Regions from separate parts of the Sulfobacillus thermotolerans genome, predicted to be linked through region 2. Evidence: riboswitches for the same ligand, from Rfam matches in the RefSeq annotation. Region 2 holds a riboswitch; each other region holds the start of a gene.
What was found. Region 2 has a riboswitch for S-adenosylmethionine ahead of ORD20_RS07705 (hypothetical protein). Riboswitches for the same ligand answer to the same signal wherever they lie in the genome.
Positions count from the first base shown of each region.

Region 1: another riboswitch for S-adenosylmethionine. It lies ahead of ORD20_RS13580 (trans-sulfuration enzyme family protein); the one in region 2 lies ahead of ORD20_RS07705 (hypothetical protein).
Region 3: another riboswitch for S-adenosylmethionine. It lies ahead of ORD20_RS04275 (O-acetylhomoserine aminocarboxypropyltransferase/cysteine synthase family protein); the one in region 2 lies ahead of ORD20_RS07705 (hypothetical protein).

Region 1 covers NZ_CP133983.1:2,609,832-2,617,829, forward strand. The annotation lists gene ORD20_RS13565 (RNA-guided endonuclease InsQ/TnpB family protein) at 276-1,586, opposite strand; gene tnpA (IS200/IS605 family transposase) at 1,638-2,054, shown strand; gene ORD20_RS13575 (GGDEF domain-containing protein) at 2,144-3,130, opposite strand; SAM riboswitch class I at 3,287-3,382, shown strand; gene ORD20_RS13580 (trans-sulfuration enzyme family protein) at 3,449-4,636, shown strand; gene ORD20_RS13585 (non-heme iron oxygenase ferredoxin subunit) at 4,678-4,992, opposite strand; gene sufB (Fe-S cluster assembly protein SufB) at 4,993-6,393, opposite strand; gene sufU (Fe-S cluster assembly sulfur transfer protein SufU) at 6,437-6,856, opposite strand; gene ORD20_RS13600 (cysteine desulfurase) at 6,853-7,998, opposite strand, start outside.
Region 2 covers NZ_CP133983.1:1,507,578-1,515,575, forward strand. The annotation lists gene ORD20_RS07685 (trans-sulfuration enzyme family protein) at 1,045-2,196, opposite strand; gene ORD20_RS07690 (aminotransferase class I/II-fold pyridoxal phosphate-dependent enzyme) at 2,214-2,849, opposite strand; gene ORD20_RS07695 (hypothetical protein) at 2,892-3,281, opposite strand; gene ORD20_RS07700 (hypothetical protein) at 3,503-3,793, opposite strand; SAM riboswitch class I at 3,918-4,023, shown strand; gene ORD20_RS07705 (hypothetical protein) at 4,163-5,314, shown strand; gene ORD20_RS07710 (bifunctional homocysteine S-methyltransferase/methylenetetrahydrofolate reductase) at 5,311-7,188, shown strand; gene otsB (trehalose-phosphatase) at 7,166-7,966, opposite strand; gene ORD20_RS07720 (alpha,alpha-trehalose-phosphate synthase (UDP-forming)) at 7,959-7,998, opposite strand, start outside.
Region 3 covers NZ_CP133983.1:842,073-850,070, reverse strand. The annotation lists gene ORD20_RS04285 (GAF domain-containing sensor histidine kinase) at 1-473, shown strand, start outside; gene ORD20_RS04280 (response regulator) at 513-1,175, shown strand; SAM riboswitch class I at 1,232-1,332, shown strand; gene ORD20_RS04275 (O-acetylhomoserine aminocarboxypropyltransferase/cysteine synthase family protein) at 1,404-2,693, shown strand; gene ORD20_RS04270 (class I SAM-dependent methyltransferase) at 2,743-3,669, opposite strand; gene ORD20_RS04265 (hypothetical protein) at 3,753-3,971, opposite strand; gene ORD20_RS04260 (hypothetical protein) at 3,932-4,123, opposite strand; gene ORD20_RS04255 (hypothetical protein) at 4,579-4,968, opposite strand; gene ORD20_RS04250 (type II secretion system F family protein) at 5,012-5,719, opposite strand; gene ORD20_RS04245 (CpaF family protein) at 5,712-6,914, opposite strand; partial or broken gene ORD20_RS04240 (transposase) at 7,265-7,386, opposite strand; gene ORD20_RS04235 (nucleotidyltransferase substrate binding protein) at 7,829-7,998, shown strand, end outside.

The sequences.
Region 1 (7,998 bases), 1.1 Mb from region 2:
GTCCTCCAGTGTGAAGACGTGTTCTCCCCTAAGAAGGGCCTAAAAAGGCCTCAGGGTGTTTGTTAGTGGCATATCCTCGAACTGCACGTCAGGTCCTTTCCGCTCGTGAGGATATGGCCGACGCCGACATTGGGCTGCTGTTGATGACGGCGTCGGCCGCCATTGCGGAATTGGACACCGACTTTATCCCGCGGTCAAAGCATGCGTGCCATGGTGTCTTTGTAACTCGTAAAGGGCACCATACTTACGATACTTGTGATGTTGAACTCCCCGCCCTAAAGGGCGGAGATTCTGGGGGAACCGTGGTCGCTGCGTCGCGGGGTGTGAACCCCTCGGAGTGGTCCTCCGGACTCGCTATCGTTTATCCCACCAGCAACATGCCGGGGTTCAGCCGGACTACGCCTTAACGCCCTTTTGAAAGGAACGGGACGGCGATACGTGATCCGTTGGGGTACCAAGAACTCCCCGGGGCGAATCTCTCCATGCATCCCCGTGTTGAGGATGTTCACCGCGCCGACGCCATCCCGGTGTGCTTGATAGTCACAAGCGCGACAATGGTAGGTGCGGCCCGCCACCTTGTTAAGGTGGCCACAACGCGGACACGTTTGCGACGTATACGCTTCGCTGATCGGCATCAGACGGATGCCATGACGCCGGAGTTTGTATGCCAAATAGTGTTCTAACCGTCCGAACTCCAGCGCCCCGACGTCTTGGTTCATGCGTCGGGATCGTCGATGCCGTTTTTGATGATTGAGCGTGCTGAGATCACCCGCATAGAGAACGGTGAGCTGTTGCGCCACACCGAACGCGACGATCTGGTTGGCGGCATGATGGAGGGCATTCCGACTCACCCGGTTGACCTGTTGGCTCAGACGGTGCCGCGCGCGGTTGAGACGGCGGCGCCGTCGCGACCCGGGTTGCGTGCGGCGCCGTTTTTTCTGGAGCTTGGTCAGCCCTTTGGCGCGGCCCTGCTTGACGGATCGCAGGCCCCGACCCGACACGGCGAGGGCCTCTTGGCCATCGGAGACCATGCCGCGGTGAATGACGCCGATATCGAGGCCGCCCACCTTTTCGGACACCGGGGGTTGCGGATCGTCGAGGATGCGGGTCACCGTCAGAAAGATCTCGCCATAGCCCAGCTCCGCCTGGACCATCGTCCCGGTCGGTAACGCATCGGGAAGCCACACCCGAATGGGTTCACGCCCGCGCCCGAGAGACAAGCGCAGATGCGATCCCTGCATTTGGAGGGCTTGTCCCTTAAAAATGGGGTTGAAGTATCGGCGGAATCGCCACGGATAGCGTGCCTTTTTATCCCCGTTTTGGCGTTTGGTACGCACCCCGTCAATCGTGGCGGAGAACTTTTCGATGAGGGCTTGGACGGTTTGCGCATGCAGCGGAAAGCGCCGTTTGACATGCGCTTTCAGTGGAGATTCGGTGGGCCATCGCCAATGGCGTTTGCGGCAGAACCGATGGATCGTGACCAAACGCGTCCACAAGTCGCCCGCTGATCGCCGAGCAGCGGAGGCTTTCGCCCCTTCCGTCGGGGGCACCGACACGCGATAGGGGAAGACGATGGTTTCTTGCATCGATCTCCTCCTGAGCTTGACGAACTCTTGGGTCTATTATACCCTTGGTCTATGGCGAACACAAGCGACTACAGAACCGGCAGACACTGTGTCTTTCACTTACACGTGCATTTGGTCTTTGTGGCGAAATATCGGCGGTTGGTCTTTACGAAAGAAATCCTGGAGGACTTGCGTACCATTTTTTCTGACGTGTGCCAGGACTTCGAGGCCACCTTGGAGGCATTCGACGGCGAGCGGGACCATGTGCATTTGCTCATCACTTATCCGCCTAAGGTCGCGATTTCTCGCCTGGTGAATAGCCTCAAAGGCGTCTCATCGCGATTGATACGTAAGAAGCACTATCCGAGCATTGAGCGGGCGCTGTGGGGCGGCAGTCTCTGGTCGCCGAGTTATTTTGCGGGATCGGCTGGTGGAGCACCCCTCTCCATCATTCGGCAATACATCGAACAACAGGAAACCCCGGATTGACCCTTGCGGGGTCAGCGCCTGATAGCTCCGCCCTGAACGGCGGAGCTATCAGGCGCATTTGATAAAAAGGTATCTGTCACCATACGGTTTTAGGCACTAGATAGGGGATAAAAGCGGGGTGGCGACAGAGTAGAAACGCATCCTTTGCCATGATTTTTCGATTGATATAGCGCTTTATCAGCTTGGCGATAGAGATCTTGAAAGCGTCTGCCGTCGTCAGGATAGCGCGCAATGCCGCCCGAGACACCGAACGGGAATGTCTTAGAGGGTAAGGCTTGAGCCATGTGTCGAAGATGGGATATCACCTGTTCGGGTTGTCCGGCAAAGGTGAACCATAGGCCAAATTCGTCTCCACCAATCCGTGCGAGACCGTCATGCGAACGGATGAGGGATCGCCACGATTGTGCCGTTTGTTGCAGAAAGTGGTCGCCAGCTGGATGCCCAAACTGGTCATTTACCGCTTTGAACCCGTCTAAGTCTAAAAGGATCAAGAGGCCTGGAATATTTGAATACAATTGGTCATGTCGTTCGATTAACTCTTCCAGCCCTCGGCGGTTTAGAAGTCCCGTCAGCGGGTCTTGATAGGCATAAGCCATTAAGTCAGCAACCTTTTGGCTTTGTTGGGCAATTTCGTGGTGGAGAAGATCATTATAACTATCCAGTGCTGTAGCTACGTCCCAGAGCCAGCGGGTCCTTACTAACCGTAAGGGGGGCAGACCATCACCCCACTTTTCCTGCATTTCATGGTAGGCAGGGAAGTATTCGTTGAAGAGACGGATAAACCAAGACGGGCTGATGTGCGCACGCATATGAGCTGTCCCCATATGCCTACTAGTTTCGGATGATATAGCGAGCCTAGGATCTTGCGCGAGGGTGTGAAAGTGCCCTTGTAACATTTGCGTAAAGCGTTCCCATGTGACAGTTTCAATGATGGTACGCATTCCATCATGAGCCTCGGCAACGGTCAGTGCACGACCAACAAATTGTGTATGAATGGCATACAGTCCGTCGCGATGGGTTTGCCATATTTCCTGGTCGCTATCACTCCACGGGAAAAGCGGATTGGTTGATTCCATGAATGCCCCATTCTTCCTAATGTGAAATCCTTCTTTCTATCATGGCATTCATTGTTGGAAATAGCAAGAACTGCCATTTATTGCCTTAGATGCGAAGATAATTGATGGAAGACGTTGATTGCCGTATCAGTTTATGATAAAGTCAGCTTGCTTAGCCTCTTATCGAGAGTGGCGGAGGGACTGGCCCGATGAAGCCCGGCAACCCCTTGGGGTGCTAATTCCTGAAAGACGTAATGTCTTTCGAGATGAGAGGGAACGGGTTGTTGTCCGTCCTCCCTCGGTGGGAGCTTTTTTTTATGGAAAAGGAGGCGGACATCTATGCCGCAATGGGAACGTGATACGTGGTTGGTTCATGCTGGGACCGATTTTTTTGGAAATTTAGAACCTACGGCTCTTCCGATTTATCCATCCACGAGTTATCGATCACGATCAGGCGAAGAGCTAGATCAATTGATGGGTGGAACTCGCGAAGGTTTTTCTTACGCCCGTCATGGGAACCCCAATGTAGCGGCTTTGGTTGAGGCTATGAAGGTGTTGGAGCATGCCGAAACCGGTATTGCCACAGCTTCTGGTATGGCGGCTATTGATGCGGCTCTTTACGCAACGGGATTAGCACCGCACGATCGTGTTCTGGTCTCCCAAGATATTTATGGGGCCTCATTAAGTCTGTTATCAAGCCTATGGGCTGAGTTTGGCGTTGAGACTGCCGTCGGTGAGTTTACCGACGCTGATGTATTCGTGTCCATGTTGGCCGAGGTTCGGCCGAAAGCGGTTCTAATCGAGACCATTTCTAACCCTCTTCTGAAAGTGCTTGATGTGCCAGAGCTGGTAAGGTTGGCGCATGGCCATGGCGCGCAGGTCATTGTGGATAATACATTTGCTACACCCGTGATGTACCGACCTGCGGAGTGCGGGGCTGACCTGGTGGTTCATAGTGCTACCAAGTATTTAGGAGGGCATGGCGATGCCATGGGGGGCGTTGTTTTAGGGCGCCAGCAACATGAGGAGCGCTTGCACCAATATCTCAAATTGCGTGGGGCGGTCTTAGGTCCTTTTGAATCATGGCTTATCCACCGAGGCCTGCGGACATTAGGAGTCCGCTTTGAAAAGCAAAGCGCAAATGCGTTGCAGGTAGCTCAAAAGCTCCAAGCGTCTGGTCTCTTTACGCACGTTTATTACCCACTATTTGCAGATCATCCCACGTACGCAACGGCTCAGCGACTGCTCCCTAACATGGGCGGTGCTGTGGTTACACTGGAATTGTCGGGCGGAAAAGACCGTGTATTTCGTTTTATGGACCGCCTAGAACTCATTGCTTCGGCAACGACGGTGGGGGACGTCTACTCTTTGTGCCTATATCCGTTAATTGCTTCACACCGCAACCAAACTCCGGAGCAACGGGCACAAATGGGCATTACAGACGGAACCATTCGTATTTCTATAGGGCTAGAAGACCCAGGAGACATTGCCGGTGACTTGATTCAGGCTGCCACGTTATCGGCTTAATGAAAAAGCACAACCAGACACGAGCTGGTTGTGCTTTTTGGCTATCCTTCGATGTCAATGAAGAGATCTGAACCTTCAACTTTTACCGGGTAGGTGCGAATGGGAGCATAAGCGGGAAAATGCTTCGCCTCCCCAGTCCGCACATCAAATTGACCGCCATGCCTCGGACAATGAATGATGTATCCGACAAGGTCTCCTTCACACAGAGAGGCTTCGGCATGGGAACACAAATCATCTGTGGCGAAATATTCGCCGTTGACCTGATATAACGCAATGTCATCGTCTTCCATCGGCACAAGAAACGGTTCACCGGCAACGATATCATTGACTGATGCCACGCGTACCCACTGTGCCACTTAGCCAATAGCTCCTTCCATCTCAAACTTAATCAAGCGATTCATTTCCACCGCGAATTCCATCGGTAATTCCCGGGTAAAAGGTTCAATGAATCCCAAAATGATTAGACGGGTGGCTTCCTCTTCGGATAACCCACGCGCAGTGAGATAGAATAACTGCTCTTCACTGACTTTTGTCACGGTCGCCTCATGCTCCATTTCAGCATGGCTGGTTTCGACCTCGGAATAGGGCAGGGTGTCATTGACTGATTCGTTGTCTAACAACAGCGTATCGCATTTCACGTTCGCCTTAGCTCCGGTCGCTGTTTTATCAAAATGAACTAACCCACGATAAGTCGTTTTGCCCCCATGTTGGCTAATCGATTTAGATACGATTGTCGAGGTGGTGTTTGGAGCCATGTGAACCATTTTAGCTCCGGTATCTTGGTGTTGGTTCCGGCCCGCAACAGCAATAGAAAGCACGCTGCCCCGGGCTCCTTCGCCCATTAGATAGACAGAAGGATATTTCATGGTGGCTTTGGAGCCAATATTGCCGTCGACCCACTCCATGGTAGCATTCTTATAGGCCACGGCCCGTTTCGTGACTAAATTGTAGACGTTGGAAGCCCAGTTTTGAACGGTCGTGTAGCGCATCCGGGCTCCTTCTTTCACTAAAATCTCAACCACAGCAGAATGCAAAGACTCTGAATTATAGCTTGGCGCTGTACAGCCTTCAACATAGTGACCGAACGCATTATCTTCTGCAATGATCAACGTTCGTTCAAATTGGCCCATGTTTTCAGAGTTAATCCGGAAGTATGCCTGTAAGGGGATATCGCAAGTGACTCCCTTCGGGATATAGACGAAAGAGCCTCCAGACCATACCGCCGAATTTAACGCGGCGAACTTATTGTCTTCCGGAGGAATTACGGTGCCAAAATACTCTCGGAAGATTTCCGGGTATTCTCTTAAGGCAGAATCCGTATCGGTAAAGATAATGCCCTTTTCTTCCAAGTCCTTATGAATACTGTGGTAGACCACTTCTGACTCGTATTGTGCGGAGACGCCGGCTAGAAACTTTCTTTCCGCTTCCGGAATGCCTAATCGCTCGAACGTGTCTTTAATGGCCTTAGGCACATCGTCCCATGTTCGGCCTTGATTCTCGGAGGGGCGCACGTAATACACGATTTGGTCAAAATCTAATTGGCTGAGGTCAGCTCCCCAGCGCTGTATAGGTTTTTTGAAAAACACATCGAGCGCATGGAGGCGGAAGTCCAGCATCCATTTAGGCTCTTGCTTGATGCGCGAGATTTCTTCGACCGTCTCTCGACGCAAGCCGCGCGCAAATTTCAAAACGCTGACATCGCCATCATTAAAGCCATACTGATACTCTTCGTTGACAATTGTTGGTTTGCTGGCCATTATAGTCCCTCCTTAAACGTCTCAGATCTTTGGGGTTAAGCGGCTAAGATGGTTCGGTTAAAGCTTTTTCTAAAGCATTATGGGCCAAGGTGGCGCACTTAACACGGCTGGGAAACTGAGACACGCCGTGCAACGCTTCAAGATCTCCCAGGGGTACGGTTGATGTCCCTCCTGTGATGAACGTTTTAAAATTTTGGGCAAGGGCAAGGGCTTCGCTTACAGGATGCCCGATTACCGCTTCGGTCATCATGGAGGCTGAGGCCATACTAATAGAGCAGCCCTGGCCGCTAAAGCGAATATCTTCGATAAGGCCGTCGTGAATCTTTAGCTCCAATTGAATTTGGTCGCCACACGTCGGATTTAGCATGCCCACGACTTGTGTCGGGTTTTCCATGTGACCGAAGTGGCGCGGAGCTTGGTTATGGTCCAGTATTGTTTCCCGATACATATCGTCCAAGTTCATCGTGTAAAGTACCTCTTTGTCTCCTCAGTGGCTTCAATGAGCGCATCGACATCGCGACTGCTGTTATAAAGGTAAAAGCTCGCCCGCGCCGTTGCCCCTACGTCTAATAGATGCATGAGGGGTTGAGCGCAATGATGGCCAGCTCGAATGGCCACACCCCGCGAATCGAAGACTTGTGCCACGTCATGAGGATGGATTCCTGTTACGTTAAAAGCCACGACACTAGTTCGGGGCGCCGGCGGACCATACACGGTAATACCATCAATAGCCGCCAAACGTCGGTATGCTTCTTCAGCCAATTGCTGGCTGTGTAGGGCAATGCGGCTCATGCCCACCTTTTGCAAATAATCGACCGCTGCGCCAAGGCCAATTGCCCCCGCGATATGGGGAGTGCCGCCTTCAAACTTTGCAGGAAGTTCTGCCCACGTTGCAGATTCGCGGTCGACGTAGGCAATCATCTCGCCGCCGAATACGACAGGATCCGCCGCATCTAGTAAACTGCTTTTGCCCCATAAAATCCCTATCCCTGTTGGCCCAAGCATTTTGTGGCCCGAGAAGGCTAAAAAGTCTGCGCCCATGGCTTGGACATCCGTGGGGAGATGCGGCACGGATTGTGCACCATCGACGACCATGATGGCACCCACTTGGTGTGCCATGTCGGCCACCTCACGAATAGGATTAAACGTCCCTAGCACGTTGGATACGGCAGATAACGTGACAATCCGTGTGCGGTCCGACAGCTGGGCTTGCACTTGGTTTAAGGCAATGGTGCCATCAGCCTCTAGTTCGATATAACGAAGACGAGCACCGGTTCGGGCCGCTAATTGTTGCCAGGGAATAAGATTGGAATGATGCTCCATGGGTGAAAGGACGATTTCGTCACCGGTTTCCAGAAATTTGTCACCCCATGCACGGGCTATGGTGTTTAAGCTCTCCGTCGTGCCGCGTGTGAAAATCACTTCTTCTGGACCCCGTGCATTGATAAATTGCGCAATTTTAGCACGTGCGGCCTCCATGGCGACCGTCGATTCTTCGGCTAGGGTATGCACACTTCGTAGCACATTGGCATTGGTGGTCTCATAATAGTATATGAGACTGTCAATGACGCTACGCGGTTTTTGTGATGTGGCCGCCGAATCTAA
Region 2 (7,998 bases):
GATCAGTTTCTAAAATACTGGACAAGATATCGTTCGGGTACTGGGCGTTTCGCTCCGGGGTGGATCTCGCTATTATTCAGCAGATTTTGAACCTCAGCAGTCCGGGCACCACGCTGGCCTACATTGGGATTCGTCGGGAAGAGCGGGATGCAGTGTACTTGGGGTTGAATTTGTGAAGAAACAGAAGGTATCGTGATAAGGGCCGCCCGATTCCGCGACAGAGAAGGTGACGTCACGCCCGTGTCGTGCCGATTGGTGCTCGAGACCGGGCGGATTCTGCCGTGTCACGATGTGGATGTTAGTCTAAATTGTGGACACCTCGTATTGAGACAAGATGATACAATAATGCTCAATTGAGGTGAATCCGATGGCCAATCCATAGGATCGCGCGTTTAAAGAACAAGCGGTTCAACGCGTGTTGACCCGACAAAAAAGTGGCGCGCGAACTGGGCATTCCCAGCAACACGTTGTATGGGGGGATTGCCGCCTACAAAGCCGACCCGGTCGAACCCTTTGTCGGGAAGCATCTGAAAGCGGAAGACCAAGCGCTGCGCCTGGTCACCAACGATCGGAAGTCATCGTTCCGTTCATTCATGCACACCGTTTCCCCGTCTCCATCACGCAGAGGTGCCAAATCCTCGACGTTTCGCGAAGCGGGTCTTAGGCGTGGCGCCATCGCCCTCCCAGTGCTCCAGCGCAAGTTCGGGCCCGGCGGGTCGAACGGATTCGGGCGGTGTTGACCGCGTCAGGGGAACGTTACGGCAGCCCTCATTGACCTGACGAAATTCCGAACCCGGGCAGAAGCGGAAGTTGCGATCTTTGCCGTTAGGTCCAGAAGGCTCTGAGCGCCATCGCAAGACGGCGGTGAAATCGGCCTCAGCGAAGCCGGAAGTCAGCTTTGAACCTGTTTAGTTAGGTTTGAGTAGGACCGATGGAACGGAAATCTCTTAGAGGAGAGCAATTCAATTCTCGAGGACGATGCAAAAATTCGGCCTAAACGCCTGGTTAGGGACCGTCCTAAGAAGGAGGTCCCCTCTCACAGGATTAAAGACGGGAAGCCGTCAAAGCTTGTTGAAAATCCTGAATCAAGTCCGCCGCTGACTCGAGTCCGACGGAAATGCGTACAACATCGGGTGTGATGTGCCGCTCGGTGCGTTCTTCTGGCGTTAAAGCGGCGTGGCAATGCAGTTCGGGCAGAGATACAATGGTTTCTGTGCCCCCAAAACCTGCGCCTACGCGAGCCAAGGCGAGATGTTCCGCCATACCAGGAACCTGTTCGGCATGATGCAGACGAATCGTGAGCATTTGCCCGAAACCGCGCATGGTATCTCGGGCTACATCATGTCCGGGATGACTGGGTAGTCCAGGGTAATAGACCGTGTGAACATCTTGATGGGTCAAGAGAAATTGGGCCAGTAATTGGGCTGTCTTTTGCGCTTGCTCCATGCGTACGGGTAATGTATGCAGGCCACGCAGGCTCATGTATGCATCGTCCGGAGACAAGATAGCGCCACACGCATTTTGGATGAAGTACAGCTGTCGTCCTAAATCCTCATCTTTGGTGACGGCAACGCCCGCGGTGATGTCGGAGTGCCCACCAATCATCTTGGTTGCCGAGTGAATGACAATGTCGGCGCCAAGGTCTAAAGGATTTTGTAGGTACGGCGTAATAAACGTATTGTCGACCAAAACCAATAAGCCATGACCGTGCGCCCATGTCGAGACCCGAGCGATATCTGTCACATGTAGGAACGGATTACTAAAGTTTTCCACTAAAATGGCTTTGGTCTTTGGCGTTAATGCGGCTTCTAGGGCGTTAAGGTCTTCGGTATCGACATAGCTCGCATGAATGCCAAATCGGCTGAATACGCCGCGTAAGACGCGCTGTGTGCCTCCTTGGCAGTCTCGCGTGACGAGGAGATGATCGCCTTGAGAAAACAGCATGAAAGCCGCCGTCAAAGCGGCCATGCCCGAGGAAAAAGCCATACCGCGGCTCCCGTGCTCAAGGCTTGCCATGGCCGCTTCAAAAGCATGCCGGGTTGGATTGCCCGAACGCGCGTAATCATACGTTGGGGGATTCCAGGGATCGGCTTGGTGATAGGTGGTGGCACGATAAATGGGAGGCGTAACCGCCTGGGTGGCAGGGTCAATCTCCTGGCCGGTGTGAATAAACTCCGTCTGTTTGTGTGGCATCATAGACTCCTTTGACGCATCTAGGATAGGGAGTTGAGCGCTTGGTCTAAGTCGGCCATGAGATCATCCACATGTTCAATGCCGACGGCCCCTAAGTCTAAAGGCCGCTGGCGAACCGCGGTCATAAACGTATTATCAATAGCCAATTTGGCACCATGGGCATGGGCCATTTCCGCAAGAGCTCGTAATGGACTGACTTGCAATAAGGGGTTACTAGGGCTTTCCGCAATAACAAGACGCGTCGTGTCCGTAAAGGCGCGCTCGACCGCATCGAGTTGGCGCGTGTTAACCATCGAGGAGCGAATGCCAAATTTTGCAAAAACATCTACCAATAAGCGATAGGTCCCCCCATAGGCATCGTCAGTGACAATCACATGATCGCCTTGGTGGAGCATGTGCACCAAAGCCGTGAGAGCAGCCATGCCGCTTCCATATAAAAGAGCGCCAGCACCTCCATCAAGACGGTTGATAGCCTCTTGCGCGCTGTGGCGGGTTGGGTTTTCGGTCCGGCTATAGTCGTATTGGCCAAGGTTCTCACCCGGATGCTGATACGTCACCGTTTGATAAATCGGGGTGCTAACAGATCCATATGCGAGATCTTGTCCGACGCCGCAGTGAGCAGCAAGAGTTTCAGGATGCCACTGAGGGCTCCTCATATGATGCACAAAAATCGTCCTTTCTGGGGCAATATCAGCCGATCAAGAAGTGAGAAAACGATCCAAAATATCACGGGCATTTTCATGGCGACGGCTTTCTTCCAATAAATAATTGAGCACGTCACGTAGCCAGGCGTCTAAGGGAATACGGTCCGTCTTTAATACGACGTCGTGCACGATCTTTTGCCGTTCGGGAAGCAGTTGACCGCCCTTGGCACTAAGTTGGTAGCGTACATTGTCAAAGGTTAGGGTGATCGACTTAATGGATGACGTTTTGGAGAAGAGGCCCGACTGACGAACCACCCGCACGTTTTCGGGCAACGACGCCTCCAGCTTATGCGCCAAGACGGTCATAAGCATTGGGACGTCATGGCGGACATCCTCCAGTCCAGCCGCGAGAATCTCAAAAGACATTCCCGCATTATCATCCATGTGGCACGCCTTCTTTCTCCTGCGCTGTCGGTTCACTAATGCGCATGGCCTAAGTATTGTGGACAGGTAGTCCCGCAATCATCACTCCTATTTTCAGCGAAGATGGGGCTGTGTGCAAGGCACGAAACTCCTAGACGGAGGATTTTTGTATAGAAAGAATGGGCGAGAGGTAGGGGAAGGAGAGCAAGAGCTCCCGCCGCATTAAGGGCAGCGGGAGTCGCTTAATGGAAGACGTGATGCCACAAGGTCAAGGCCGTGTGGCTGATTTGCATAGCAGCAAAGGTTAAAAAGGAGCCTAATATGGCGCGGACTCCTTGCCATGACTCGAGACTGCGCTGGGCATCCCCTAAGGTGTGGATGAAAAAATTCAACTGCCATAACAAGACAGAGCCGAGAACGGCAACAATGACGACGAACCAACGGAACACATGGCGGCGGCGAGCTGGTTTAGAGTCGGAATCCAGCACGCTGTGGCGCCGTTCTTTGGATAAAGACGAGCCCGATGACGACATGGTGCCACCTCCTATGGATACTCTATCATCCATACCAAAAAATGGCAATTATATTATTTTATGCAATGTCTCTTGACCATTTCGCGACGCCATGGTATTTTGCTTACAATTCAATAAGATTTACTTCTTATCCAGAGTGGTGGAGGGACTGGCCCGATGAAACCCGGCAACCCCCATAGGGTGGGTGCCAATTCCGGAAGAATACGGATTCGTATTCTTTAAGATGAGAAGAGCTAACGCCTCTTCTCTAAGTAGGCGTTTTTTTATGGTTGGATGTGCCGGGCTCTGTCTGGTCCACGCCACGCGTCCAGCTTCATTTCCTCAACGACTTTGATGCCGGTGAGATCAGAACAGGGGAGAAATTATATAATGAAGACAACGATTATGGGGTCTTATCCGAAAATTCCGGCGGGTCCGGGGCCGAGTGTCCGGACTGCTATTCAACGTTTCGAAAAAGGGCAAATCTCGCCGGAGCAACTGTACTCGACCTATGAAAGTGTTGTAAAACGGGTCGTGGACTTAGCCGCTGATGCACAGTGTGATAGGACCACAGATGGCCAGATCCGCTGGTACGATCTCTTTGATCCCGTCGTTCGGGACTTGGATAATGTGTACAGTGCGGGTCTACTGCGGCTGTTTGACAACAACTTTTACGTACGTCATCCGGTCGTCACAGGTCGCCTACAATATCAAGGGGGAACGCTAGCGGCATGGAGTCGCGAAGCGGCCTCTTTATCTCGTATTCCCGTGACAATTGTCCTTCCGGGCCTCTTTACCTTTTTATCTATGGTGGAAGACAAAAATTACCACAATGAGGAAACGCTATTAAGTGACTTGGTTGATGTCATGCGGTTGACCGTCCGTCACCTCGCTGATACGGGTATTGTTGAGGTGCAGTGGGATGAGCCGGCGCTGGCGCGCTATGCGGATCGTTGGCCCACAGCGTTCGTTCAAGAAGCGTACCAGAAGCTCCTAGCGTTGGAAGGACTCGTGCTGGATTTAGCTCATCTGGTGCACGAGGAGGCGGTGGCATTAGAAAAAGCGGGCGCTCGTTATATCCAAATTGATGAACCCGCGTTATCGACGAGGCCCGAAGAATTGGATTTGGCTATTGAAGCCATGGCGATTGTCACAGAAGGATTGACGGCGAAGACCATCAGTCATATTTGTTACGGGGATTTTGATACCATTTTGCCGGGATTATTTGAGCTTCCGGTGGACCAGCTCGACCTCGAAGCCGCTAATCAGAATTATGCATTGCTCGACCTTTTGGCGCGCCATCCTTGGCCCCAAAACAAAGAATTGGCATTAGGCGTGGTGGACGTGCACACGCACCGCATTGAATCCGTCGATGAGGTTAAGGCGGGAATTCGGCGGGCACTTGAAATTGTTCCCCTCAACAATTTGCTGATTGACCCGGACTGCGGATTAAAGACGCGTACATGGGACGAGGCGACAGAGAAATTGCGCGTAATGGCGCAAGCGGTTCAAGCAGTGCGGGAAGAGGAAGGCCTCGAGTGAAATCGTTAGCGGATGCTTTAAGGGACCCGACGTGGATTATAGGGGACGGAGCATCAGGCACGGCGCTTATGGCGGCGGGGATCGACCCCGCTGCTCTTCCTCTCGTGCCGCTAAGACAGCCTGACACGTTAATGAATCTCCATCTCCAATATCTCGAGGCCGGAGCACGGTTGTTAGAGACCCAAACCTTTTCCGCCAATGGGAGCAAACTGGCGGCACTGGGGCTCGAAGCCGACGTTGTCTTATTGCACCGCCGCGCAGCGCAAATTGCGCGACACGCGCGCGATATCTTTGGCGAACCCGCGTGGATTGTTGGATCGATAGGACCTTTGGCACAACCTGTCGCCTCGCCGGTTATGGAGAGCCTTACGCATGAAGAGGCCGTGGACTATTATCGCCCGGTGGTCGCGGGACTGTTAGCTGGTGGAGTCGATGGCTTTATTGTGGAGACGATGTCTGATATTCCCACGGTATTAGCCGCGGTAGAAGCCATTCGCGAGGAAAGCCTCTTGCCGATTATTGTGAGTTTTGCGTTTTCACCGGAAGGGGCGACGCGTTACGGGCTTACGCCCGAACAGGCCATTGAAGCGATGGGCCAATTACCAGGCGGTCCTCCTCAGTTGGTGGGTGCCAACTGCGGAAGTGGACCGGCTCCGTTGCTGGATGCCGTGATTCGAATGGCGCCACGGGCCAAAGATTTGCAGATTCCGTTAGCCGCCTTTCCTAATGCAGGGCAGCCCGCGATGGTGGCCAATCATGTCCATTATCCGGCCAGTCCACATTATGTGGCGACCATGGCCCCAGCCCTCGCGGAAGCTGGGTGTCGAGTGATTGGCGGGTGTTGCGGGACGACAGCGGCGCACATCCAAGCCATTGCTCAAACACTGCAGCATATGCCTGTTTTGCCCCAGGTCCGGACGTGGAACGTTGAGGACGAACATGCCGCTAATGAAACAATGGGGGGTGAAGGCGCTCCTGAAGGCATAAGGCAACTTTTTGGCAAGCGTTTTGTTGTGAGCGTGGAACTCGACCCGCCTCGGGGCGTCAATCCCCACCGGGTGCTGGAAGCCGCGCGCACCGTATGGGAAGCCGGCGCGGACGCCATTAATATTGGTGATAGTCCCATGGCACGGGTGCGACTCAGCGCGCTTGCAACGGCGCGGTTGATTGCAGAACAGCTACCGGTCGAAACTATTTTGCATTTTACCACTCGTGATCGCAATCTGATGGGACTACAAAGTGATTTGCTCGGGGCCCATGCCTTAGGCATTCGCAATGTACTGGCGCTCACCGGCGATCCGCCGGGCATCGGTGACTACGCCCATGCGACCGCTGTGTACGACATCAATTCTATTGGCCTCGTGAAGGTGCTGGCAGGCTTTAATCAAGGGCAAGATGCGTCGGGACAGAAAATTGGTGGCCATACGGCGTTTGATATCGGAGTCGGGGTGAATCCGACGGCCGAGGACCTCGACCATGAAGTGCTTCGCTTACAGCAAAAACTAGAAGCCGGCGCGGGATTTATTATGTCTCAACCCATTTATGCCAAAGAACAACTGGAGAGATTTTTGGACCGTTTTGGTCCCTTGCCGGTCCCCCTGTTATTAGGCGTTATGCCCTTGGTATCCTATCGTCAAGCATTGTATTTGCACAATGAGGTGCCGGGGATTACCATTGGCACAGAGATTTTAGCACAGTTCGAACATGTCCAAGATGGGACAGCGCTAGGGATTGACATGGCCTGTGCATTGCTTGACGATCTCGAATCGGTTATTCAGGGTGTCTATCTGGTGCCTTCATTCAATCGCGTTGAGCCGCTCTTGCCCCTCATTGCCTATATCCGTCAGGAATTCAGCACGAAAAAAAGGTCGTAAGGTGCTGCGCTGTGTGTTGGAGCAAAGCGCGTACTGCGGCAGGCGAGGGCAGGGTCCACTGGGCGGTTGTAGGGCCGTCCCCAACATGGATAGTCACGGCTGACGGGAGCGCGGCAAAGGCGTCTTCGTCCGTACGGTCGTCTCCTATGACGACAGCTAGGGTTGGGGAGGGCAGGATCGCCTGCACCCGTTGCCACAAGACGTGAACGGCATCCGCTTTCGTTGGGCCGGGCTTAGGGCGAATCTCCCAACACAATTTAGCTGGTACGATCTCAATAGCCTCGATGCCCGTCATGGCGTCACGCACACGGCGGGCAACGGCAGGGCCTTCGGCCGCTGCCACTTGTCGGTAGTGGACGCTAAAGGAATAGGTTTTGTCTTCAATAAGCAATCCTGAAAACTCTTGGCGCAAAGGGGCCAAAGCTTTTGCGATCGCATCATGGTGGCGGCCAAAGGCTTGGACATTCTCATGCGTCCAATGCTCTGGGCCGGCCTGATACTCGGCGCCATGGTTGCCGCTGAAGATCAGCGGCAGTGGCGCAAAACGCTGTTGGATGTCAGAGAGCGCCCGGCCGCTAATTAATGCAATCCGGTGCTGAGGTGATTGTGCGATTTGCCCCAGAGCCCATAGCAAAGACTCTGGGACATGGACCCGGTCCGGGCTCGGAGCGAGATCTAACAAGGTGCCATCGATATCCATGAACCACACACAGCTTTGAATATGGCGATCACAAACGAGACGATGCAACGTGAACTCGGAAAAGAGCGGTTTAGACATAAGATTGCGCAGCCATCTTTAATGTGAGAAAA
Region 3 (7,998 bases), 670 kb from region 2:
TTAAAGAGCTCATGCGCATCAGCGAAACGTTAAGCCTTCTCATGACCGACATTCGGTTCTTTATCCAAAGTCTCGAGTCGACATCCATTGACTTTAAAATTGCCCTGACGGACATGCTTAGGCGCCAAGGGCCAATGGATGACATTTCCATGGAATTTGATGATTCCCGGTATTTGGACTTACACCCCGAACGTATTCACGATTTGCTGTTAAGCATACAAGAAGCCGTCTCCAATGCGCGTAGCCATGGCCATGCTCATCACATATTGGTGCATTGGCATTCCACTGCGGAATCATACCAAGTGCAAATCATCGATGACGGCGAGGGCTTTGTTCCGCAGCCAGATGCCTCCCATACGCACTTCGGGGTACGGAACATGTCTAAGCGCATGGAGCGATGGCATGGGCACGTGGATATCCAAAGTCGATTGCATGAAGGTACAACTGTCACCCTTACCGCCCCCTGGCTATAATGAGGGGTAAGAACTCTTTATTTAAGGAGGGCACAAACAATGCCCGAGGATAATCCGATACGCGTTGCTATTGTCGATGATCATGAAGTCGTACGCATTGGTCTGCGCAATATGATTGAACGCCAGCCCGATATGGTTATGGCCCAAGAATGGGAAAGCGGCCAAGAGGCCATCGACCATATTCCAGGTAATGTTGATGTTGTGGTCCTAGACGTTCGTTTGCCGGATATCAATGGCATGGAAGTCTGCCGCAAGCTTAAAGATCAAGATCCCAATCTCCGCATTATTATGCTCACCTCATTTGGGAGCCAAGATTTGGTGGTTGACGCGGTGAATGCCGGGGCTTCAGGCTACCTCCTCAAGGAATCCCGCGGACGCGCTGTTATTGACGGCATCCGCACGGTCGCTCAAGGTGGCGCATTATTTGGCCCTGAAGTCACATCACAGTTGCTCGAGCGCCTTCGCAATCCTAAAGTCACTACCGATGCCGTGGAAACGCTCACTGCGCAGGAAAAGAAAGTCCTCGAACTCATTGCCCAAGGCCGAACCAACAAAGAGATTGGCCAACTAATTTTCTTGAGTGATAAAACGGTCAAGCATTATGTCAGCAACATTCTCAGTAAATTAGGATATACCAGGCGTTCCGAAGCGGCTGCCCATTTTGCCCGCTATAATGCACCCGAAACCAATGAGGAAAACTAACTAATCCATATTGACGAAATACCTGACATTCTTTATCCTGTTATTCAATTGAAAACCTCTTATGGAGAGTGGCGGAGGGACTGGCCCGATGATGCCCGGCAACCGGCCTTGATGGTTATGGTGCCAATTCCTGCAGCATATTGCTGAGAAATGAGAGGCCGACACCAGAAGAGCCGGCTCTTACTGGTGTTTTTTTATGCGTCACCTTGATAAGGAGGCTTTAAATTAATGGAAAAGCCAAACCATTGGCAATTCGAAACAACGGCTGTCCGGGGTGGATACACACCGGATGCGGCAACATCGGCCGTCGCGACCCCGATTTATCAAACGGTAGGTTATGCCTTTAAAGATTCCGAACACGCAGCCCGGCTCTTTAATCTTGAAGAACCTGGCAATATTTATACCCGTATCATGAATCCCACCACCGATATTCTGGAACAACGTCTAGCCGCGCTCGAAGGCGGCCAAGCGGCTGTCGCCTTTTCATCAGGCATGGCAGCTATTACGGCGGCCATTTTGAATCTCTGTCGAGCGGGTGATGACATTATTGCCTCGACGTCTTTATATGGAGGTACCTGGACACTCTTTACCTCCACGCTTAAGGATTTCGGCATCACTGTCCGGTTTGTGGCCGACAACGACCTTGCTGAGGCCGATGCCCTGATCACCGAGCACACGCGCGGTGTCTTCGTGGAGTCAATTGGCAATCCTCGGCTCAATGTGACCGATATCGCCGCGTGGGCAGATTTTGCGCATCGTCACCACGTGCCGCTTATCGTGGATAATACCTTTGCGACTCCATATTTAGAGCAGCCCATCGCATACGGGGCAGATATTGTCATCCATTCACTGACGAAATGGATTGGCGGACATGGCACCTCACTCGGCGGCATCGTCATTGACTCGGGCCGATTTAATTACAATGTACCAAAATTCCCTCTCTATTCGGAGCCTGATGCAAGCTACCACGGCATTGTGTTCGGCGAACAACCCAGCTCCTATGCCCTACGCTTGCGCGTGAAAACCCTGCGAGATACAGGCGCCGCATTAGCCCCTTTCAATGCGTTTTTGATTCTATTAGGGCTTGAAACATTGGCATTGCGCATGAAAGAAGCAAGCCAGTCTGCCGCATTCATTGCCGACCGCCTAGCCCATCATCCCCTCGTCAGTTGGGTCAATTATCCCGGCCTGCCAGCCGACCCCGCCCATTTGAACGCGCGCAAGTATTTACGGGAAAACCTCTTTGGTACCATGCTCAATTTCGGTGTCAAAGGTGGACGCGCACAAGCCGAGCAAGTCATGAATCATTTGCAGCTCTGGATTATTGTGGCCAACGTCGGCGATGCCCGGTCTATGGCCATTCACCCGGCATCGACAACCCATCAACAGTTAAGTCCGCAAGAACAAGAACTAGCGGGCGCCGGGGGTGACCTCATTCGGTTATCCGTAGGGCTGGAGAATGCTCACGACCTGTGGGCCGATTTGGAGCAAGCATTAAACGCGTCCACTCACGCCTAACTATTGTGGCCAGTGTGAACCTAAAACGCCCACACTGGCCCCTTTTGGGTCAGTATTCGACTAACTGCATGGTGTCACGGTCCTTACGCCGCCCAGCCAGCGTCATTCGCCTCAATACTATGAGAGTATACGGGCCATGGGTTTTCATGCGCATCAAGGCCAAATGTTCCCGCGCTGCAAGAATCCCGAGCGTACGCACACTATATGTCCGTCCTTTTGGGCTCGTACTCGCCACTTCTATAGCAAACAATTTTGACCACAAGGTATTATCATCCACCGAAGAAATCACACAAACGATTCCATTGGGTGCCAACTGCTTGCGCATATGATGAAAGATTTGCCGCACCTGCGTCGCTGAAAATTCTTCTAAAAACCGTACTGCACTCACCACATCAAACGGCCCTGTTGGCAAACCCGCTAAAACGTCGCCTGCGACTAAACGTACTGATGAGAAGGACCTTGTGCGACACCGAGCAATAACTGAAGGGGTATCCAACATCGTCACATCAACCCCCATTTGGCTTAGCTGCCGTGCCAAATCACCCGTACCCCCGCCAATATCAAGCCAGCGCATTCCTGTTGAGGGTTTGATATTGGCGATAAGGAAGGTATTCATCTCTTGACCGGAGTCGGTAAGGCGCATATCATCCGCCGCATGCTTCCATGGTGCCAGCGCTTCCTCACAAAAAGGCACCAAGTGAACCCAGCGCCTCACCGCATCAATGCGCGTGATACGACGGGGATCCGGGGGTGCGCCGCACCACAGCCACCGTTGCCCACTGTAGCGCACCACCCCTAGTTGTGCCAATGTATGCACTATTTCACAAGCCGGAAATCCTTTGTTTCTCCCCAACTCCCTTATCATTTCATTATCAGCGCCCTCAACCAACATAAGATATAGCCCTGACAAGATCACTGCATACATCACGGCATCCACATAAAAATCCCGGTCCAACAAAGCCCAGTCCGCATCCATGGAAACACACCTCACAAGGATTAATTGGGTTGCGTTTTCCACCTTATGCGGGAGATATCATAAAGTGCTTAGCCCTAAACTTTTTAATGCGCGATACTCATCACGCCAATAATCGCCAAGAGTTTCAAGGCGACATCACGCCGTGTCAAACTCCACGGATCATCGTGCCACGGCGTGAGAGCCGTAATCAGCATAGCGACAGCGAAAATGCCTGCCCAAGCCCCAAAGATTCGAGGGTCGCTATATAGGCCGAGCAAGCAGACTATAATCCCCAATCCTTGATAAGCGAGGATAATCTCCACAACATGGCCCCTATCATGGCTAGGGCTAAAGATATGCCCACATGGGGAACATGGGCCCCTTGCTGCAAGAAAAACCCCATGAGCACGGTGGGGATGCTCCATATTGCTAATGGCAATGGCCTAGAAAGTTGCCAGGCACCGCGCCAATTCATAACCCGCCTCCTTCTTTTAGGTAAGTTAATGGCCATTGTGTGGTGTACATAGGATGGATGTCATGCACATTTTGTTTGAATAACACCGCATCCCATTCGGGTTCCTAGAGATGGTCGAGATCACAGAGGTCCGAATGAGATGCGGTAGCCTTACTGTCCCATGCCGTAATCTATGACGCCAGGTCGATGTTCACAACACCGATTTCCTGTGCAAGGCAGGGAAGATGCATCATAGCTTTTTAATGAGTCGGCTAGTGTATAAAGTAGACATGAAGACCCTATGAACCACGGCCCACGTTGCTAAAATCTTGGGAGTGACGATCACATTCGTGAGAAAAGTGTCCGCAGGAAAATACTCGTTGCCTTCCCATTGATGCCGGCCCTTTGCGTTCTCGGGAGGCATTTTGGCCCCGGAAACCGGATAAGGCTTTGCGAGCACTAAAATTGGGCTTTGGCTATCCTCCTCTTACGACAGTCCAACTATGCAGAGCTAACAAGCCCATAGGAGCCCCAAACAAGGCTAAAACGTTTAGCAACAGCAATGCCGGAAGAATAGTAAGTAACATGGGGTGAGATTGTCTGCGCAAGGCTTCTTCGAGGGACAATTGTTCTTCCATCTCGCTCGCTTGCTTCATGGCATCATCTGGGGCGATTCCGTGGTGATAACCATGCAGTAGCATGGTGGCTATCACATCGGACTCGGGACCCGGATATTCCCTGCGAAATACCTCCATAGCCGACAGGTCAAACCGTGAGAGCAGCATGGTTTGCACCAACTCCCGAATTGCGCCATCTAACTCCGGCACCACCGCTAACGCTTGATCGATGGCCTGCCAAAACGTCATGATAGATATATCGCCAAACCACTACATAAGGCCGCCACGAGGATCATGAGGATTCCTCCTTGCGGATGTACCAAGATAACCCCATCAAGACCCCCGCCGTACTCATACCCAACATGCCAATCACCATATGCCCTGCCGTAGTCTGGGTCAAAATATTATAGAAGCTAGGCAACGCCATGCGAAAAATCAGCAAAAGACCATAGGGCACAACAGCGAGAACCATAACCGTTGACTCCAACGCCGTTTCTTCGAGCCGCCGCCCAAAACGTTGACGACGCGCGCGGCCCATATGTTGAATCACATTGTCGATAATCGGTGCCAAGGAGCCTCCGTAACGATTCGACAAACCGGCAGCTAGGCTCACAATCAACATTGCTTCCGTGTGCCACCGCTCACGTAATTCCATTAGCACCCGGTGGGGATCGGGATGCGGCACGATGCGGCTGTCACTACGCGCCACATCATCCAATGCCTGTGATAAACTCCCCCGGTTTCTTAAGGTCCGGCTTAGCCGTTGCAGAAAAACTTCGGTCTCCTGTTCTGCAAGATCACGTCCCGCGCGCATGCGTCGGCTTGTTAAAAACACTTCGAAACCTGCCGCAGCCAACAATACGGACAAGGTCAACACATGAGGGCGCACCCATAATAACGCAAGGCTGAGTGGAAAAATTACGCGAAAGACTCTTCGGGCATGCCAGGCATACACGGCGAGTCCCAGCATCCCGGCACTGAGCAGCACCAGACTATCCATCTTGTTCACCTACTTTGACAAACCCGGCGTCGGGACGATAGACCCACAGCACATGCATCCCCTCACGTGTTGGTTGCTGCACCGATTCAATGCGCCGAACCCCATCGGGACCTCTGCGTACATACACAATGACGTCAAGCGTGTCCTGAATTTGGCCAAGCAATTCCTCAAAAGGAATCCCTAGCTGATTTCTGGCGCACATCCGCGCTAATCGTAAGACGGTGGCCATGCCTCCCGATTGGGCATGCACGGTCGAAAGACTTCCATAATGTCCCGTCGACATCGCCTCGATAAGTTCTAAGGCTTCCGCGCCCCGGACCTCACCAACAATAATGCGATCCGGCCGCATACGCAGCGCATTGACCAGTAAGGTATGCACATCATGCGCACGAGTGGCTTCAAGGCTGACCGTATGAGAATGCGTTAAATTCAACTCACGCACGTCTTCGATAGTGACAACGCGCTGTGCTGGATCAATGTGGGAGGCCAACAACCTTAACAGTGACGTCTTACCAGAACCAGCCCCACCTGCAATAATAATATTGCGGCGTTCCTCAATATATTGAGACAAGTCCTGCCATAATGCGTGAGACAAACTGCCCGCCTCAATAAGGTCCGTTAGCACCAGAGGTTCAGCACGAGCCCGGCGAATGGTGATAGTAGGTTTTTCTGCCACGGGCGGCAGCACGCAATGAATGCGTGAACCATCCGCGAGCTGCGCATCACAAAGAGGAGATTCCGTATTGAGAACGCGTCCTGCCCGACTGGCTAAGCGCTGCGCCAACAACGTTACCTCATCGGGGTCGGCAAATTGTTGATTGACGAGCATAATGCGGCCATCCCGCTCACAATAAATTTGCTGTGGACCATTCACCATAATCTCGGTGACATGGTCATCCGTCAACAACTGGTCAAGAGGTCCCAAACCCGTCAAGCGATTTAACAAGGACCGTCGATATAATGCCACCGCCGCGACATTTAACCCGTCATCCGCAATCACTTGATCCACAGCTTCCTCAAGCTGATTAAGACGATCGCGGTCCCACACTAAATGACGCAACAGCTCAGGAAAGCGATTTTGTATCACTTGTTGCCATTGGTCGACACGTTGCCCCATTTGCGTATGTTCTTCGGCGGCCCCATGCGGCCAGAGCGATGCAAACGATTCTTCAGGTTTCCATGAATACGTTCCCACGATTTTTGCCTCCTTTCGCAATATCCTTAGCATAAAGGAGACTTATGACAGAAATACTGTTCAATATAGGCTCAGATGCGAAGAACTCGCCATCCGCTGATCCAACCCCATCCGGCGCAGAAAAATTCTTGACACAATGGTCAGAACGATATATTATGTAAACCGTAGGGACGCACGGAAACGGATTGAGGCCGTGCCGAGGAATTGGTTGAGGGATCGGATTCCGTAAAGAGCCGCTTGTCAGCGGCTCTTTACTTTTAAGTATGGGGCCGTCCCAATGCCCTTTTCAACTTCCTTCTTTGTGGGTGCATCGTAGGTGCATCATGGAAGAAACACCATGACCCTTCTGGTTATCCTTGGATGGCGGTCTTTTTCAGGAGATTATGGCCGATACTCAAAATCCCCATTCGGTTCTCACTTTTCCCAATCCGCGTAATAAAAATCGCCGGAACCGGCGGTTTTCTTTAATCTGTCACGGTTTAAACTGGGGTTCTCGGGCCACACGCCCCGCGTCTGTCGTGTTCGGCGCAGCCCACCCTAGTCCCTTCGACGGTGAAGGGTAAAGTGACTTGTTCAACGACTGACTGGTCAACAGAAGAATGTTTCATCAAGCAAAACCGCCTCCTTGGGTACATGTTTCCTTAAGGAATATTGTGACCAAAGACGACAGCTTTTGTTGATTCTATTCGGTTTTTTCTAATCGGCCAATACGCCATTGGTGATGCCTCGTAGCGCATCATTGGGTTTCCACTCGAAGGCGACGGTCGGCAGGTCAAACCCGACAATTGCATTCCCACATACCTGCATCCTATACTTAAAACGAAAATGGTGGGTGGCGTGTAGATCGTGGTATCTATCTATGGAAGAATTCTAAAAGGTTTATTTCTTAGTGCCGGAGTTCCACTAGGGGGTATATGATGTCGGATGATGATGTGCGCTGGATACAGCGGTTAATGCACTTTAGTCAAGCCTTAGCGCAGTTGCGGGATGCCAATGCATTAGCTCAAAGTCGAGCGCTGTCGAAACTCGAAGAACAAGGCATGATTCAAGCCTTCGAGTTTACTCATGAGTTGGCATGGAAAGT